Regions from separate parts of the Streptomyces sp. NPDC093261 genome, predicted to be linked through region 2. Evidence: predicted binding sites of a transcription regulator. Region 2 holds the regulator's gene; the other holds the start of a gene.
The links. Region 2 encodes HspR, which represses chaperone genes until heat shock. Its sites were predicted from a motif close to TTGAGNNNNNNNNNCTCAA; they were not measured.
Positions count from the first base shown of each region.

Region 1: the regulator HspR is predicted to act here: its motif matches at 2,627-2,645, upstream of lon (endopeptidase La).

Region 1 covers NZ_JBIVNO010000006.1:191,451-197,458, reverse strand. The annotation lists gene ACIP94_RS16360 (response regulator transcription factor) at 1-618, opposite strand, end outside; gene ACIP94_RS16355 (spermidine synthase) at 730-1,416, opposite strand; gene ACIP94_RS16350 (rhomboid-like protein) at 1,620-2,411, shown strand; gene lon (endopeptidase La) at 2,668-5,085, shown strand; gene ACIP94_RS16340 (lysozyme) at 5,213-6,008, opposite strand, start outside.
Region 2 covers NZ_JBIVNO010000003.1:230,601-236,608, reverse strand. The annotation lists gene dnaK (molecular chaperone DnaK) at 1-657, shown strand, start outside; gene grpE (nucleotide exchange factor GrpE) at 654-1,310, shown strand; gene dnaJ (molecular chaperone DnaJ) at 1,350-2,516, shown strand; gene ACIP94_RS10155 (heat shock protein transcriptional repressor HspR) at 2,521-2,973, shown strand; gene ACIP94_RS10150 (sugar ABC transporter substrate-binding protein) at 3,762-4,868, shown strand; gene ACIP94_RS10145 (LuxR C-terminal-related transcriptional regulator) at 5,183-6,008, shown strand, end outside.

The sequences.
Region 1 (6,008 bases), on a different contig from region 2:
CGCCCAGTCCCAGACCTCCGCGAGCAGCTGCTCCCGGGAGAGCACCGCGCGCGGTGTGTTGGCCAGGCAGACGAGCAGATCGAACTCGGTGGGGGTGAGGTGGACGTCCTCACTGCGCACCCGGACCCGCCGCTGGGCGTGGTCGATCTCCAGTTCGCCGAGGCGCAGGATGCCGCTGCGGGGTGTGGCGGCGGCCAGCGCGGCCCGCTCCATCCGCCGCAGCAGCACGTGCACCCGTGCCGCCAGCTCACGCATCGAGAACGGCTTGGTCATGTAGTCGTCGGCGCCGACGCCGAGGCCGACCAGCATGTCCGTCTCGTCGTCGCGCGCGGTGAGCATCAGTACCGGCACCGGGCGCTGTGCCTGCACACGACGGCAGACCTCCAGGCCGTCGAAGCCCGGCAGCATGATGTCGAGAATCAGCAGGTCCGGCTGCCAAGCCTCGGCCGTGTCGACCGCCGCTGGACCGTCGCCGGCCGTTTGCACGAGGAATCCCTCCGCGCGCAGCCGGGCGGCGATGGCGTCGACGATCGTTGGGTCGTCCTCGACCACCAGAACCCGGCGCTGCGCGCCCGGGGTCGCCGTCGTGCCGTTGTGCGAGGTGTGTGTCTGCTCCATCGCCCGCCCCTGAGTTGCTTTCCGGAATCAGTGGGGTGATCCCATGACTGCGCTTGACGCTTGAATGATCCGCGTCAGGGAAGCAGGGTACGGGGAGTTACCGCCGGTCGGCTATCCAGGTCGGACAGCCAGGTGCACGACGTCGGGAACGCCCCGGGCAACGGGGACCTCTTCGGTATGCACCTGCCGGAACCCGGCATTCCAGAGGGTTCCTTCAAAATCCGGAGAGGGCTGGGCGGACCACACCGCCAGTACCCCGCCGGGCCTCAACACCCGGGCGCAGCTTGCCAGTCCGGCCGCCGAGTACAGGCTGTCGTTGTCCTCCGAGACCGTCCAGTCGGGTCCGTTGTCGATATCGAGGCACAGCGCGTCGTACGTGGCGGATGTCTCACACAGATAGGAGACGAGATCGGCCTCCAGCACGTGGGTGCGCGGGTCGGCGAGCGCGGGTGCGGACAGCGCGGCCAGGGGCCCGTCGAGGTGCCAGTCGATGATGGCGCGCTCGCGCTCGACCACCGTGATGCCTCCCCAGCGCGGGTCCGCCGCCGCGTGTGCGAGCGAGAAACCGACACCGAGTCCGCCGATCAGCAGGCTTGGCTCCGGGCGTCCCTCCAGTGCCCGGTACGCGGCGTCCACGAGCAGCCGCTCCGAGCGTCCGTCGGAGGTGTCCATGAGGAAACAGCCGTTGGCGATGATCTGGAGCAGCTCACCGTGGCGGCGCAGCACCACCTCGCCGTGCGGGCCCTCGCGACGGTCCACGACTTCGGGGATCTCATGGATGTCGTACGGATGAGGCATGGGTCACATTGTGGCGGCGCGGGAGTGCCGAGGACGAGAGGTTTTCCGGTGTCGCCGTAGATGCGCATCCATGTTCGGATATGCCCCTCGGACGCAGAACAGACCTGAGAAGTTGCTTTGAATAGGGGCCGGCGGTGGCGTCGGTCATAGACAGCGGCCCGGGCGGCACGAAGGGTGGGGCGTGACGGAAGGAGCCCCCCACCTTGGAACGCACGGTCTCGGCGGCTGACGCCATGGTCACGGCCCCCGGGACGGGTACGCCCCTGCTCGACGGCATGCCCCGCCAGCGCACGGCACCGCTCCCCGTCGCCCCGACACCCCCCCGGATCCCGGCCTACGCCCCCGCCGCCCGCCCGGGAGCGCGTGCCCTGGGGCTCCTGCCGACCCCCGCGGACACGCCCTTCACCCTCGGATACGCGGCCGTCCTCGTCGTGACGTCGCTGTTCGCCCGCTACGCCGACCCCTCGCTGGTGCACAGCCTGTACCAGGAGTCCAGCACCGACGTCGTCCATCTGGTGCGCAGCCCGGTGCTGGTGCTGGTCGCCAGCGCGCTGTGGATCGCGGGCGGCCTCACCTCGTCGTACGCGCTCGTCTTCCTGCTGGTGCTGCCGGCGCTGGAGCGGCGGATCGGCGGCCGGCGCACCGCCTTCGTCTTCCTGCTCGGCCATGTTCTCGCCACCCTGGCCACCGAGATCCCGGTCGGCCTGGCGGTACTGGCCGGCCATCTGCCCGGCAGTTCGCTGCACCGCCTCGACTACGGCATCAGCTTCGGTGTCGCGGCCGGCCTCGGCGCGCTGGCGGGGCTGCTGCCGCCGTGGCCGCGGCGGGCGGTGCTCACCGTGTTCGGCGGGATACTGCTCGCCGATCTGATCCAGTTCACGGACCCGCTGAGCAACTGGGGTCATCTGCTGTCCCTGGCGATCGGCATCGGGACCTGGCCATGGGTGCGGCGGTGGCAGCGGACGGCCCGTCAGGGCGCCCGCGCCCACGGCTGACCCTTCGCGTCACCTGCCACCTCACGAGCCCGGACCTCACCTCGCCGGACCTCACGAGCCCGGACCACGGCGCCCCCGACCGCGCCCGGCCGGCAACGCGCCTCCGGCTGACGCGCCCGCACTTCCGCCCCTGCCCAACGCCCGGAGTGACGCAGGCCACCACGTGATCGCTCAGAGCGAACAGCTGTGGGGGAACAATGGGATCGCGCCGAGCATTGAGTCGGCATAGCTCAAGTTGACTGCCGAAGGGGAGATCATGGCTTCGATGCCCACATCGCTCACCCTGCCTGTACTGCCGCTCGATGGCGAGGTCGTGCTGCCCGGCATGGTGGTTCCGCTGGACCTGAGTGACTCCGAGGTGCGCGCGGCGGTGGAAGCCGCCCAGGCGGCCGCCAGGTCGGAGCCCGGAAAGCCCAGGGTCCTGCTCGTGCCCCGGATCGACGGCACCTACGCCACCACCGGTGTGCTGGGCACGGTCGAGCAGGTCGGCAGGCTCGCCGACGGTGACCCGGGTGCCCTGATCCGCGGCCGGAGCCGCGTGCGGATCGGCGCCGGGACCACCGGTCCGGGTGCGGCGCTGTGGGTCGAGGGCACCAGGATGGACGAGAGCGTGCCGGACCCGGTGCCCGGCCATGTCACCGAACTCGTCAAGGAGTACAAGGCGCTCGCCACGAGCTGGCTGAAGAAGCGCGGTGCCTGGCAGGTCGTGGACCGCGTCCAGGCCATCGACGACGTCTCCGCGCTCGCCGACAACTCCGGTTACTCGCCCTTCCTGACCCCCGAGCAGAAGGTGGAGCTGCTGGAGACCGCCGACCCGGTCGCCCGGCTCAGGCTCGCCACCCAGCAGCTCCGCGACCATCTCGCCGAGCAGGACGTCGCCGAGTCCATCGCCAAGGACGTCCAGGAGGGCGTCGACAAGCAGCAGCGGGAGTTCCTGCTGCGCCGTCAGCTGGAAGCCGTCCGCAAGGAGCTGCGCGAGCTGAACGGCGACGCCAAGGACGGCGAGGAGTCCGACGACTACCGGGCCCGGGTCGAGGCCGCCGACCTGCCCGAGAAGGTCCGTGAGGCCGCCCTCAAGGAGGTCGACAAGCTCGAGCGGTCGAGCGACCAGTCGCCCGAGGGCTCCTGGATCCGGACCTGGCTCGACACCGTGCTCGAACTGCCGTGGAACGAGCGCACCGAGGACGCGTACGACATCCGGGGCGCCAAGGCCGTCCTGGACGCCGAGCACGCGGGCCTGGAGGACGTGAAGGAGCGGATCACCGAGTACCTGGCGGTGCGCAAGCGCCGCGCCGAGCGGGGCCTCGGTGTCGTCGGCGGGCGGCGCGGCGGTGCCGTGCTCGCGCTCGTCGGCCCGCCCGGTGTGGGCAAGACCAGCCTCGGCGAGTCCGTGGCACACGCCATGGGGCGCAAGTTCGTCCGGGTCGCCCTCGGCGGCGTGCGCGACGAGGCCGAGATCCGCGGCCACCGGCGTACGTACGTCGGCGCCCTGCCCGGCCGGATCGTCCGTGCCGTCAAGGAGGCCGGCTCGATGAACCCGGTCGTCCTGCTCGACGAGATCGACAAGGTGGGCTCGGACTTCCGGGGCGACCCGGCCGCCGCCCTGCTGGAGGTACTGGACCCGGCGCAGAACCACACCTTCCGGGACCACTACCTGGAGGTCGAGCTCGACCTGTCGGACGTGGTCTTCCTCGCGACGGCGAACGTCCTGGAGGCCATCCCCGAGGCGCTGGCCGACCGTATGGACATCGTCCGCCTGGACGGCTACACCGAGGACGAGAAGGTCGTCATCGCCCGTGACCACCTGCTCCCGCGTCAGCTGGAGCGGGCGGGCCTGGCCAAGGACGAGATCACGATCGACGAGGGCGCGCTGCGCAAGCTCGCCGGCGAGTACACCCGTGAGGCGGGCGTACGCAACCTGGAGCGGTCCCTCGCCCGGCTGCTCCGCAAGGTCGCGGCACAGCACGAACTGGGCGAGAGGGAACTGCCCTTCGCCGTCCGGGACGAGGACCTGCGCGGGCTGATCGGGCGCCCGCACCACGTGCCCGAGTCCGCCCAGGACCCGGCCGAGCGGCGCACGGCGGTCCCGGGCGTGGCGACCGGTCTCGCGGTCACCGGCGCCGGCGGTGACGTCCTCTACGTGGAGGCTTCGCTGGCCGACCCGGAGACGGGCGCGGCGGGCCTGACCCTCACCGGTCAGCTCGGCGACGTGATGAAGGAGTCCGCGCAGATCGCGCTGAGCTTCCTGCGCTCCCACGGTGCCGAACTGGAGCTGCCCGTCGGGGACCTGAAGGACCGGGGCGTGCACATCCACTTCCCGGCGGGCGCGGTCCCCAAGGACGGCCCGAGCGCGGGCATCACGATGACGACCGCGCTGGCCTCGCTCCTGTCGGGCCGTCTGGTCCGCACGGACGTGGCGATGACGGGCGAGGTCTCGCTGACCGGCCGCGTCCTGCCCATCGGTGGGGTGAAGCAGAAGCTGCTCGCCGCGCACCGGGCGGGCGTGACGACCGTCATCATCCCCAAGCGCAACGAGGCCGACCTGGACGATGTCCCGGCCGAGGTGCTGGACAAGCTGGACGTCCACGCCGTCACGGACGTCCGCCAGGTCCTGGAGCTGGCGCTCGCCCCGGCCACCAGCGGCGCGACGCCGGAGGTTCCGGTGGCGGCGTGACGGACGCCTCCGGATGACCGAAGGCCCGGGTTTCGTGAGGGAGGCCCGGGCCTTCGCCCTGCGGTGCGTCCGCGCACCGCGGTCACCCGCCGGCCGAGGCGGTCGCCGGCCGGCCGGCCGACGACCGTCAGCCGTTGGCCAGGGCCTGCACCCGGTCCAGCGCCCCGTTGAACCGGTCGTGGTCGCCGACGGTCGGGCCCGACGAGGTGTACTGCCACATGGTGTGGTAGTCCCAGCCGGCCGGCAGCGTGCCCGGGTCGGCGGCGTAGCGGGCGATCCACAGCGGGTGGGCGGAGGCGAAGCCGGCGTAGTCGCCGGTGCACTGGGTCCACCAGCTCGTGGCCGTGTAGATCACGGCGTCCCGGCCGGTCCGCGCCCGGTAGGTGTTCAGGAAGTCGGCGATCCAGGCGGTCATCGCGCCCGTCGACTTGCCGTAGCAGGCGGCGCCGTACGGGTTCCACTCGATGTCGAGCACGCCCGGCAGCGTCCTGCCGTCCCTGGACCAGCCGCCGCCGTGGTCGACGAAGTAGTTCGCCTGGGCGGCGCCGCTCGTGGTGTCGGGGGTCGCGAAGTGGTACGCGCCCCGGATCATGCCCACGGTGTACGAGCCGTTGTACTGCTGGGCGAAGGACGGGTTCGTGTAGTACGTCCCCTCGGTCGCCTTGGTGTAGGCCCATCTGACCCCGCTGCTCCACAGGGTCGTCCAGGCGACATCGCCCTGGTAGCCGGCGACGTCCACGCCTTCCGTCTGGGTGACGGCGGCGCTCTGTGGGGCCGTGCCGCGGCCGTCGTGCGCGAGGACGCCCATCCCCATGTACGCGCTGCCGCGGACGGGCGTGCCGGCGGCGCGGGCCGGGAGGGTGAACAGGAGGGAGAACGCGGCGAGCAGGATTCCGGCCGCGAACAGGCGGCGCGGGGATCGG
Region 2 (6,008 bases):
TCCGAGATCTTCACCACGGCCGAGGACAACCAGCCGTCCGTGCAGATCCAGGTCTACCAGGGCGAGCGTGAGATCGCGGCGTACAACAAGAAGCTCGGCATGTTCGAGCTGACCGGTCTGCCGCCGGCGCCGCGCGGTGTCCCGCAGATCGAGGTGTCCTTCGACATCGACGCCAACGGCATCATGCACGTCACGGCGAAGGACCTCGGCACCGGCAAGGAGCAGAAGATGACCGTCACCGGCGGCTCCTCGCTGCCGAAGGACGAGGTCGACCGGATGCGCCAGGAGGCCGAGCAGTACGCGGAGGAGGACCACCGCCGCCGCGAGGCCGCCGAGACCCGCAACCAGGGCGAGCAGCTCGTCTACCAGACCGAGAAGTTCCTCAAGGACAACGAGGACAAGGTCCCGGGCGAGATCAAGACCGAGGTCGAGTCCGCCGTCGCCGAGCTGAAGGAGACGCTCAAGGGCGAGGACACCGCCGAGATCCGCAGCGCCACGGAGAAGGTCGCGGCCGTCTCGCAGAAGCTCGGCCAGGCCATGTACGCCGACGCCCAGGCCGCCCAGGCCGCCGGCGCGGGTGCCTCCGAGGCCAAGGCCGACGACGACGTGGTCGACGCCGAGATCGTGGACGACGAGCGCAAGGACGGTGCCGCGTGACGGAGGAGACCCCGGGCTTCGAGGAGAAGCCCGACGTCCCCTCCGGCGCCCCTGAGGACGCCGAGCCGAAGGCCGCCTCCCCCTCTCCGGAGGAGGCGGCGGCCCCGGCGGGGGACGCAAGCGCACAGAACGCCGGTCTGGTGGCCCAGCTGGACCAGGTGCGCACGGCGCTCGGTGAGCGCACGGCGGACCTTCAGCGCCTCCAGGCCGAGTACCAGAACTACCGTCGCCGCGTCGAGCGCGACCGGATCTCGGTCAAGGAGATCGCCATCGCGAACCTCCTGACCGAGCTCCTGCCCGTGCTCGACGACATCGGCCGCGCACGGGAACACGGCGAGCTGGTCGGCGGGTTCAAGTCCGTCGCCGAGTCGCTGGAGACCGTCGCGGCGAAGATGGGTCTGCAGCAGTTCGGCAAGGAGGGCGAGCCCTTCGACCCGACGATCCACGAGGCTCTGATGCACAGCTACGCGCCGGACGTCACCGAGACGACGTGCGTGGCAATTCTGCAGCCAGGGTATCGCTTCGGCGAGCGCACCATCCGCCCCGCGCGGGTGGCCGTCGCCGAGCCGCAGCCGGGAGCGCAGACGGTCAAGGCCGAGGAGAGCACCGAGGCGGGCGACGACAAGGAGAACGGTGGCCCGGACGAGGGCTGACGTACACCACGAACGCGTAGGGAAGGAGGGGCGTCGGGGATGAGCACCAAGGACTTCATCGAGAAGGACTACTACAAGGTCCTCGGCGTCCCCAAGGACGCCACCGAGGCCGAGATCAAGAAGGCGTACCGGAAGCTCGCCCGCGAGTTCCACCCGGACGCCAACAAGGGCAACGCCAAGGCGGAGGAACGTTTCAAGGAGATCTCCGAGGCGAACGACATCCTCGGCGACCCCAAGAAGCGCAAGGAGTACGACGAGGCCCGCGCCCTCTTCGGCAACGGCGGCTTCCGTCCCGGCCCCGGGGCGGGCGGCTCGTTCAACTTCGACCTCGGCGATCTCTTCGGCGGCCAGGGCGGCGCCGGGGGGAGCTTCGGCGGGGGTCTCGGTGACGTCTTCGGGGGCCTGTTCAACCGTGGCGGCGGCGCGGGAACGCGCACGCAGCCGAGGCGCGGCCAGGACATCGAGTCCGAGGTCACCCTCAGCTTCATGGAGGCGGTGGACGGCGCGACCGTGCCGCTGCGCATGTCCTCGCAGGCGCCCTGCAAGGCCTGCTCGGGCACCGGCGACAAGAACGGCACACCGCGGGTGTGCCCGACCTGTGTCGGCACCGGGCAGGTCACGCGGGGCTCGGGCGGCGGCTTCTCGTTGACCGACCCCTGCCCGGACTGCAAGGGCCGCGGTCTGATCGCGGAGAACCCCTGCGAGGTCTGCCACGGCAGCGGCCGGGCGAAGTCGTCCCGGACGATGCAGGTGCGCATCCCCGCGGGAGTCTCCGACGGGCAGCGCATCCGGCTGCGCGGCAAGGGCGCGCCCGGCGAGCGGGGCGGCCCGGCCGGCGATCTGTATGTCGTCGTGCATGTGAACCCGCACCCGGTCTTCGGCCGCAAGGACGACAACCTGACGGTGAGCGTGCCGGTGACGTTCGCGGAGGCGGCCCTCGGCGCCGAGATCCGGGTGCCCACCCTCGGCGGGCCCCCGGTGACGCTGAAGCTGCCTCCGGGCACGCCCAACGGGCGCACACTGCGCGCCCGTGGCAAGGGCGCGGTCCGCAAGGACGGCACGCGCGGGGACCTGCTGGTCACCGTCGAGGTGAGTGTCCCCAAGGACGTCTCGGGGAAGGCTCGAGACGCGCTGGAGGCGTATCGCGAGGCGACCGCGGGGGAGGACCCGCGGGCGGAGCTGTTCCAGGCCGCGAAGGGAGCATGAGGAGATGGACGGCCGTCGGCGTAACCCGTACGAACTGACCGAGGACACCCCGGTCTACGTCATCTCGGTGGCGGCCCAGCTCTCCGGACTGCACCCGCAGACGCTGCGCCAGTACGACCGCCTGGGCCTGGTGTCCCCGGACCGCACCGCGGGCCGGGGCCGGCGCTACTCGGCCCGCGACATCGAACTGCTCCGCCAGGTACAGCAGTTGTCACAGGACGAGGGCATCAACCTGGCCGGCATCAAGCGCATCATCGAGCTGGAGAACCAGGTGGTCGCGCTCCAGTCCCGCGTGGCGGAGCTTCAGGCCGCCCTGGACGGTGCGGCGGCGACGATGCGTCAGCGCGAGGCGGCGGTGCACGCCTCGTACCGCCGCGACCTGGTGCCGTACCAGGACGTGCAGCAGACCAGCGCGCTGGTGGTGTGGCGGCCCAAGCGGCAGCAGCAGGCGGACTGATCCGTCTCGCGCGGAAGGGGCGGCACCGGAGGTGTTCCGGTGCCGCCCCTTCCGCGTGCGCTCGGAGCCAGGAGTCCAGGATGCCGTAGGCCTTGGTCCTCACGGCCTTCTGCGCTCCCTGACCGCCGCCGAGGCGCAGGAGTCACGGCGGAGGGGGGAGCGGCGGTGAGCAGGCCGCCCGCGGCGGCGAGCACGACGGCGGTGGCGGCCGCCACGGCGGTGCGTCGTCTGGCCGAGTTCATTCGGTCCTGTGATCGGACCGAGACGCGGAAGGGTGTTCATGATCACGACATGCGAGGCGGGGAAGAGGTTATACAGATCTTTACGACTCGACGACCTTCCCTTTGTGTGCGGCGTCCGACGCGGCCGGAGCGCCGGTGGCGGGGCGGCGGAGCTCGACGAGGTCCCGGGGCGGAGGGGTGCGGGTGCGGCAAGGGCAGGCCCGGCGCAAGGCGGGTGAGGGGTGGCCTCGCTATGTGATGTAGATCACGTTTGGCGTCGGAGGTGAACGTTGCGGAACGTCAAGGAAGTTGACGATCCGTCGGTTTCGCGATCTTTGCAGGTGGCGGCAGAAACCTCCATCACGCGAAGGTTCGGCAACGGCCCTCGCGGTGTGCTTCCTTGGTCTTCACTTGACTTCCACTCGGATGCTGTTGCCATCTCGTTAACCCGTACTTCTTGACGTTGCATACCGTCGCCGCGTTGGCTTTCAGCCACCTGAGTCGCAATGCTGCTCCCCCGCCCGGAAGGCACCTGATGTGAACGCTCGTACCACCCGCAGGACCGCTGTGCGTCGAACCGCCATAGCCCTGGCCGCGTCCGCGGCGGCCGTGTCTCTCGCCGCGTGCGGCGTCATCGACGGGGTCGGCGGGGGCAGCAGCTCCGCGTCTCCCAAGAAGGGCGACGACATCACAGTGGGTCTCCTTCTGCCGGAGAAGGAGAACCCGAGGTACGACAAGTTCGACTTCCCGATCATCCGGGACCAGGTGCGCTCCCTCACCCACGACAAGGGCAAGGTCCTCTACGCCAACGCCGACGCCGACGCGGCCAAGCAGAGCGAGCAGCTCGACCAGATGGTCGCCGACAAGGTGGATGTGCTGCTGGTGGACCCGGTGGACGCCAAGGCCCTCGCATCGGGCGTGGAGAAGGCCAAGAAGGCGGGCATTCCGGTCATCGCCTACGACCGGCTCGCCCAGGGGCCGATCGACGCGTACATCTCCTTCGACAACGAACTGGTCGGCCAGGTGCAGGGCCGCGCCCTCGTCGAGGCGCTCGGCAGCAAGGCGGAGACCAGCAAGATCGTCATGATGAACGGCTCGGTCACCGACCCGAACGCCGCGCAGTTCAAGGAGGGCGCGCTCAGCGAACTCCAGGGCAAGGTCAACATCGTCAAGTCCTACGACACGAAGGACTGGAAGCCGGAGAACGCCAAGGCGAACATGACCGAGGCGATCCAGGCCGTCGGCCTGAGCAACATCGCGGGCGTCTACTCGGCCAACGACGGCATGGCCGGCGCCGTCATCGAGGCCCTGAAGGAGGCGGGCGTCAGCAAGCTCCCGCCGGTGACGGGGCAGGACGCCTCGCTGGACGCCGTGCAGCGGATCGTCACGGGCGAGCAGTACATGAGCGTGTACAAGTCGTACCCGGAGGAGGCCAACAACGCCGCGGAGATGGCGGTGGCGAAGGTCCAGGGCCGCTCGATCGAGTTCGACGCGCTGACCCGGGACAAGGTGGACAGCCCGACGGAGAAGAAGATCCCGTCGATGCTGGTGCCGGTGGTCGCGCTCACGAAGGCCAACATCAAGGACACCGTGATCCAGGACAACATCTACACGGTCCAGGACATCTGCACCCCCAAGTACAAGGCCGCCTGCACGGCTATCGGCCTGAAGTAACGGGCGTCCCGCGGCGGGCACAGAGCAACGGCCGTGGGGGGGGGGGGGGGGCGCCCCGGCCCCCCCCCCCCGGTGGGGGGGGGGGCCCCCCCCCCCCCCCCCCCCACGGCCGTTTTCCGTGGGGCCCCTCCCGGCCCCCCGCTCACCTGGCTGCAAACGGAACTTCCGGAGGGAGGGAGAATCCGGGATGTTCCCGGCGAGAGCGGGCGTCGGGGCGGCGGAGCCTTGTTGCGGAGGCGGGCGGCTCCGCGCATAGTTGCGCTGCGAACACGCTGCAGGACGCTGGAGCCGGGAGTTGGAGCCAGGGGTGGAAGATGGCCGGGCACGGGACGGACGCGCATCCGCACGGCGCTGACCGGCTCTGTGAGTCCGGGAACCGGGTGTACTCCCGGGCCGTACGCCGGGGCCGGGTGCCCCGTGCCGACGCCGCGTCGGTGCCCTGCCTGCTGGAACTCGCGCTGCTGCACCCGGATCCCGACGACATGGACTGGCTGGTGCCGACCTCCCCGCAGGAGGTCATGACCCGGCTGCTGCGCGGCGTCCACGAGGAGGTCAGCGCGAGCCAGGCACGGGTCGGGGCGGCGGTGGCCGCGGTCGAGTGGTACGCCGGGCTCGGCGGCCGGGAGCAGGGTCCCGCGGAGGGCGTGGCGATCCGTGTCCTGGACGGGCTGCCGCGGATCCGTGCCGCCATGGACGAGGCGACGGAACAGTGCACGCGCGAGGTGCTGACGGTGCAGCCGGGCGGCATCCGCCGCGAGGACGAGCTCTCCGAGGGCCTGCACCGGGCGCTGGAGATGCGCCGCAGGGGCGTCCGGATGCGCGATCTGTACACGCACGTCGCCCGCCACGGCCAGGGGCTGCACACCTACATGGAGCTGATGGGCGAGGCGGCCGAGGCCCGCACCCTGGACGAGGTGCCCGAGCGCCTGATCCTGTTCGACCGCACGGTCGCCTTCATCCCGGCGAACCCCGACCGCACCATCGCGCTGGAGCTGCGCCACCCGGCCCTGATCGACTATCTGGTCACCATCTTCGAGCGGCTGTGGCGCCTGGCGATCCCGCTGACGTCCCCGCTGCCGGAGACCGGCATCGACGGCATCACCCACCGGGAACGCTCGATCGCGGCGCTGCTGGCGGAGG